2 regions of the Sinorhizobium sojae CCBAU 05684 genome follow, and region 1 is predicted to be linked to the other one. Evidence: predicted binding sites of a transcription regulator. Region 1 holds the regulator's gene; the other holds the start of a gene.
What was found. The regulator HrcA, encoded in region 1, represses chaperone genes, less so after heat shock. The targets are predictions, from matches to a motif close to GTTAGCACTCNCNNNNNGNGAGTGCTAAC.

Region 1 (3,413 bases):
AAAGTCGCGGCTGCCGTCTTCGCGTTCGGCCCAATTGGCGGTATAGACGCCGGGCGCCCCGCCAAGGGAGTCGATGACGAGGCCGGAATCGTCCGACAGCGCCGGCAGGCCCGAGGCTTTCGCCGAGGCGAGTGCCTTGATCGTCGCATTTTCCTCGAACGTCGTGCCGGTTTCCTTGGGCTCGACGAAATTGAGGTCGGCTGCCGATTTCGCCTCGAAGCCGAGGGGACCGATCAAATCGCGGATTTCGCGGATCTTGCCGGCATTGTGGCTCGCGACCACAAGGGTCTTGTCAACCAGTTTGCGCATGCTGTTCACTTCCGTTCGGGTCAATTTCTGGCCCAGAGGCCAGGTTCCGCGCATTCGAGGCTATTGCCGGCCGGATCGCGGAAATAAAATGAGCGAGCGCCGTTCGGCCAGCGGATATCCGCTTCGATTGCGATACCGACTGACTCGAGCGTCGCCTTCCAGGCGTCGAGCGCTTGCGGCGCGACACGGAAGCACATGTGGCCGTTGCCCTTCGCGCCGTGCGGCGGCACGGGAAGCGCGCCCTCGGCGGGCGGCTTTACGGTCTCCGTCGGATTGAAGATCAAGAGCACTCCGTCGCCGCAGCGGAAGAACACATGGCGGTTGCCGACACGGGTGATGCGCTCAAGCCCGAGGATGGTACCGTAGAAGGCCTCCGCGCTGTCGAGATCGTCTGCGTAGAGTGCGGTTTCGAGAATACCTTCGAGCGCTGGAGCCAATGACACGCCTCCTCATCAATGCACGGCTATTGCATGTCTCCCTAAATCGACCTCGATTTAAGCACGACATGCAGCAATTCAAAGTGCTACAGCGACCTTTCCGCGTCTGATAAGACGCGAGGCGCTGGACCTGATCCTCAGCCGGCGATCGCCTGTTTCTGCAGCCCTACGAGCTCGGCAATGCCGTCTTTTGCAAGCCGCATCAGAGTAGCGAACTCTTCCTCGGTGAAGGGCTTGCCCTCGGCCGTTCCCTGGATCTCGACCAGGCCGCCGCCGCCGGTCATCACGAAATTGGCGTCGGTTTCGGCAGCCGAGTCCTCGATGTAATCGAGATCGATGACCGGCTGGTTGGCGAAGATGCCGCAGGATATGGCGGCGACATGGTCCTTCAGAACCTTCTCCACCTTGATCATGTTGCGCGCTTCCATCCACCTCAGACAGTCGTGCAGCGCGATCCAGGCGCCGGTGATCGAAGCAGTCCGCGTGCCGCCATCCGCTTGGATAACGTCGCAGTCGATCGAAATCTGGCGCTCGCCAAGGGCCGGCAGGTCGACCACCGCGCGAAGCGACCGGCCGATCAGGCGCTGGATCTCCTGCGTGCGGCCGCTCTGCTTGCCGGCCGCCGCTTCGCGCTTCATGCGCTCGCCGGTCGCCCGCGGCAGCATGCCGTATTCCGCCGTGATCCACCCCTTGCCGCCATTGCGCAACCAGGCGGGAACCTTATCTTCGAGGCTTGCCGTACACAGGACATGCGTGTCGCCGAAACGCACGAGGCACGAGCCCTCCGCATGCTTGGAAAAATTGCGCTCGAAGGAAACCTTGCGCATTTGGTCGGTTCGTCTGCCGGATGGCCGCATCTCTTGCTCCTGTACTACCTTGCTCAGCCTTCTAGATCATGGCGCGGTCAAAGGGAACCGGTTGATGTCGGGGAAGCGAGGCGATTTTTCCCTTTTGCCATCGGATCGGAGCATCACTATATTCGCACGGAAACCAATGACTGCTACACGGAGTGACATGGTACAGCGCAACCCTGAAAAGAAGGGGATCGCATCGACGCTGGACGAACGCTCCGGCGAGATTTTCCGCCGCATCGTGGAGACTTATCTCGAAAGCGGCGAACCGCTCGGTTCACGCAATCTGTCGCGGCTTCTGCCGATGTCGCTCTCGCCGGCTTCCGTGCGCAACGTCATGAGCGATCTCGAGGATCTCGGACTCATCTATTCGCCTCATGTCAGCGCCGGACGGCTGCCGACCCAGACGGGCTTACGCTTCTTCGTCGATGCCTTCATGCAGGTCGGCAGGCTCTCCCCGGAAGACCAAGCCTCGATCGAGCGGCAGGTGCGCCCGGGCGACCGCGACCAGCCGGTGGAGAGCCTGCTTACGGAAGCGAGCCAGATGCTCTCCGGCATGTCCCGCGGCGCTGGGCTCGTGATCACGACGAAGAGCGATCCGGTGCTGAAGCACGTCGAATTCATCCGCCTGGCGCCGACCAAGGCGCTCGCCGTCCTCGTCGGCGAGCACGACCAGGTGGAGAACCGGATCGTTGAACTGCCGGCCGGGATCACGAGCGCGCAACTCACCGAAGCCGCAAACTTCGTCAATGCCCATCTTGCCGGCCAGACCATCCCCGAATTGCGATCGCAGTTGGAAAAGCTCAAGGAGACGGTGCGCGGCGAGCTCGATGCGCTGTCGCAGGATCTGGTCGAACGCGGGCTGGCGATCTGGTCGGGCAGCGAGGGTGACGGTAAGCCGGCGCGCCTCATCGTGCGCGGGCGTGCCAATCTGCTCGAGGGTGTGGAAGGCGGCGAGGACATCGACCGGCTGCGCATGCTGTTCGACGACCTCGAAAAGAAGGACAGCCTGATCGAACTGCTCGAGCTCGCCGAAAGCGGTCCGGGCGTGCGCATCTTCATAGGCTCGGAGAACAAGCTTTTCTCGCTTTCCGGATCGTCGCTGATCGTCGCGCCCTATCGCGACGGAGACGACCGCATCGTCGGCGCGGTCGGCGTTATCGGGCCGACAAGGCTCAACTATTCGCGCATCGTCCCCATGGTGGATTACACGGCGCAACTGATGTCGCGGCTGTCTCGCTGAACCTGTGCGTTGCTCGATCAGCCAATTGGACCCTTGATTTTTCGGGCTCAAACCTCGATATCGGCTTCGAACCCACTGCATCATCCTTAGACGGATTCTTGATTTGAGGACAAATCATGCAGCGTTTCAGAACGTTCAAGCAGAGCGATTTCCGCTGGTTTGATGATGCCGAAGAGATGACAAGAGAAGAAATTCGGAGAACGTCATGACCGACGAAACGAACAAGTACGGATCTGGGGCCGAGGCGCCGGATGAAAACGTGAAGGCCGCTGAGCCGGAAGCGACGGAAAAACCGGAAGCAGCGGCCGCGCCAGATCCGCTGGAGCTCGCCAAGGCGGAGAATGCGGAGCTACGTGACAAGTATCTTCGTCTTGCCGCCGAGATGGACAATCTGCGCAGGCGAACCGAGCGTGATGTCAGGGATGCCAAGTCCTATTCTGTCGCGGGCTTCGCGCGCGACATGCTGGCCGTGTCCGACAATCTCCGCCGCGCCCTCGACGCCATTCCCGCGGATGCAAGGGAATCGGCGGATGCGGGCCTTGCCGCGCTGATCGAGGGCGTCGAGATGACCGA
Region 2 (3,413 bases), on a different replicon from region 1:
ATGACGGGTGGGGCTTGCCGTTCGAATACCAGCAGCCAAGGTCGCCCCGAGACGCGCGCCGAAGTCATCACAGAGCGTGACGGGCGAAAAATGCGTGCTACGGGATGAATGTTTGGTCGTGGGCAGTTGATGTCAAGGGGCTGGCTGGTGCTGACGTGCTCCACGAACTTCCGGTCAGCGCGGCCGGATTGTCTGTCTCGCGCAAGGGGTTCCGTCAACCACGTCATCGGTTTTTGCTACGCGAATAACCAGCCGGGCACGTTAGCACCCGGCTGGCTTGCGGCGGTCGGTATTATTTGGTGCTGTCGATGGTGATCCGCTTGACGTTGGCTCGCGCCTTTTCGCTCTTCGTTAGCGTCACGGTGAGCAGACCGTTCTTGAACGTTGCGGCGACCTTGCCCTCCTCGACCTGGCCGCCGAGGGACAGCCGTCGCTCGAAGCGCCCGTGGTAGCGCTCGCTGAACCGACGATCCTTATCCTCGGTTTCCGATTTGCTTTCGCCGCGAAGCGTCAGCATGCCGTCTTCCAACAGGACCTCGATATCGTCTGGCTCGATGCCCGGAACCTCGGCTAGCACGCGGATCTCGTTGTCATTCTCCTCGATCTCCACGTGCGGCCACGAACCACGGAAGGGCGACGACCCGGCGAACGACGATGGCGGGGCGAAGCCGCGGAAGACTTCGTCGAACAGGCGGTTGACATTGCGGTGCAGCGACAGGAACGGATCCATGTCATCACCGCGATAGCTGCTCGGGAGCTGGCTGCTGCCACGGCTCCACGGGATCAGGTCACCTACATTCATGACTTCATCCTTTCTTCGGTTTTCTTTTCTCTCCTTCTTGGCGAAGCTGCTTTCCTTCACCTGTTGGCAACGGCGAGGATCAAGCAGCATGTTCTCAATCAGGCCGCCTTGTCGCCTTCGATCTGCTTTGAGGCAGGCTTCGTCATTTCGGTTTCGATGGCGATCCGACGCGGCTTCATCTCCTCAGGTATTTCCTTCCTGAGGGTGATAACGAGAAGCCCGTTTTCGAGCTTCGCGCCCTCGACGATGACATGATCGGCGAGTTCAAATCGCCGAACAAATGGTCGTACAGGAAGCGCATGATGGAGGTACTGTACCTCTTCGTCCTCCGATTTCACGCCGTTGACCACGAGCATGTTCGCTTCATGGGTGATCGTCAGTTCGTCCTCGGCGAAACCCGCCGCCGCGATAGCGATTCGGTAGGCATCTTCGCCAAGTTTGACGATGTTGTAGGGCGGCCAGTTGTCAGCGTTGAGGCTGGCGTTCTCGAGCAGCTCGAAGATGCGGTCAAAGCCGATGCTTGACCTGTAGAAGGGGGCAAAGTCGAGGTTTGTTCTCATAGCTACATCCTCCGTAGAGCAACATAGATACGAGGGAGCGCCAAGAAGCTTGGGGCTCCCTGACTGTTGTCGACCCCATTTTGGCGGTCGGCGAAAATGAGGTGGGGATTACGATACCTTCCGTCAAGAGGGAGCAAGAGTTTTCGAGCGGCGGCTCAGCGAAATAGTCTCATGAATTCATGTCGGTAGCACTCGATGGGCTAGAGTGCTAAAAAATTTCTGGTTCCCCCTTGAAACTCGAAAAGACAAAAACCAGATCGATTTGCGCGCGATCCGAAAGGGTCGGCGCGCCCCGCGTCGGTTCGCCCCGAATGCGGCGCGGAGGACCTCTTGAAAAACCTGTTTGTCCATGAGGAGAGCGACATGACGTTCCGTCCCTTGCATGACCGAATCCTGGTTCGCCGCATCGAGGCCGAGGAAAAAACGGCCGGCGGCATCATCATTCCAGACACGGCGAAGGAAAAGCCACAGGAAGGTGAGGTCGTTGCCGCCGGCCCTGGTGCGCGCGACGACAGCGGGCAGTTGCGACCGCTCGATGTGAAAGTGGGTGATCGCATTCTGTTCGGCAAATGGTCGGGCACCGAGATCAAGCTCAATGGCGAGGATCTGCTGATCATGAAGGAATCGGACGTGATGGGCGTGATCGAGGTCGACGCCGCAGCGAGAAACGCAGCCTAGTGTCGATCCCGCCCCCTGCTAACAAGGAATGCTGCCTCAGGAAGGAGTACAAAAATGGCTGCCAAGGAAGTGAAGTTCCATTCCGACGCCCGCGAGAAGATGCTGCGCGGTGTCGATATTCTCGCCAATGCCGTCAAGGTTACGCTCGGTCCGAAGGGCCGTAATGTGGTAATTGAGAAGTCATACGGCGCGCCCCGCATCACCAAGGACGGCGTCACCGTCGCCAAGGAGATCGAGCTCGAGGACAAGTTCGAAAACATGGGCGCACAGATGGTGCGGGAGGTTGCCTCGAAGACCAGTGACATCGCTGGTGACGGCACCACCACCGCGACAGTTCTCGCCCAGGCGATCGTCAAGGAAGGTGCGAAGGCTGTGGCGTCGGGCATGAACCCGATGGACCTGAAGCGCGGCATCGACAAGGCCGTAGACGCCATTGTTGAGGAATTGAAGACAAACGCGCGAAAAGTTACCAGGAACGACGAGATTGCCCAGGTAGGGACGATCTCGGCCAATGGCGACACCGAGATCGGTCGGTTCCTCGCCGACGCGGTCGAGAAGGTTGGCAATGAAGGCGTCATCACCGTTGAGGAAGCCAAGACCGCGGTGACGGAGCTGGAAGTCGTCGAAGGCATGCAATTCGACCGCGGTTATCTCTCGCCGTATTTCATCACCAACCCAGACAAGATGCGGGTCGAGCTCGAGGAACCCTACATCCTGATCCATGAAAAGAAGCTCTCGAACCTGCAGGCGCTGCTTCCGGTTCTCGAAGCGGTCGTTCAATCAGGCAAGCCGCTGCTGATTATCGCCGAGGACGTCGAGGGCGAGGCGCTGGCGACGCTCGTCGTCAACAAGCTGCGCGGCGGCCTGAAGATCGCTGCCGTCAAGGCGCCGGGCTTCGGCGATCGCCGCAAGGCCATGCTGGAGGACATAGCGATCCTAACAGGCGGAACCGCGGTCTCCGAAGACCTCGGCATCAAGCTCGAGAATGTGACCCTCAATATGCTTGGCCGCGCCAAGAAGGTCGTCGTCGAGAAGGAAAACACGACGATCGTCGACGGCGCAGGCTCGAAGACGGAGATTCAGGGCCGCGTCGCCCAGATCAAGGCGCAGATCGAGGAAACCACGTCGGACTACGATCGCGAGAAGCTGCAGGAGCGGCTCGCCAAGCTTGCCGGCGGCGTTGCCGTCATCCGCGTCGGCGGCTCGACCGAAGTCGAGGTGAAGGAACGCAAGGACCGCGTCGACGACGCGATGCATGCCACGCGGGCGGCCGTTGAGGAAGGCGTGCTACCCGGCGGTGGTGTCGCTTTGCTGAGAGCCGTGAAGGCACTGGACAACGCTCAGACGGAGAATGCCGACCAGAGGCACGGCAT

Region 2: the regulator HrcA is predicted to act here: its motif matches at 1,547-1,575, upstream of SJ05684_RS28910 (co-chaperone GroES).

Annotation. Positions count from the first base shown of each region.
Region 1 covers NZ_CP023067.1:6,499-9,911, forward strand. The annotation lists gene rdgB (RdgB/HAM1 family non-canonical purine NTP pyrophosphatase) at 1-309, opposite strand, end outside; gene SJ05684_RS00040 (VOC family protein) at 330-746, opposite strand; gene rph (ribonuclease PH) at 884-1,603, opposite strand; gene hrcA (heat-inducible transcriptional repressor HrcA) at 1,761-2,840, shown strand; gene grpE (nucleotide exchange factor GrpE) at 3,046-3,413, shown strand, end outside.
Region 2 covers NZ_CP023069.1:318,536-321,948, forward strand. The annotation lists gene SJ05684_RS30885 (NADH dehydrogenase ubiquinone Fe-S protein 4) at 1-227, opposite strand, end outside; gene SJ05684_RS28900 (Hsp20/alpha crystallin family protein) at 293-802, opposite strand; gene SJ05684_RS28905 (Hsp20 family protein) at 901-1,362, opposite strand; gene SJ05684_RS28910 (co-chaperone GroES) at 1,726-2,040, shown strand; gene groL (chaperonin GroEL) at 2,095-3,413, shown strand, end outside.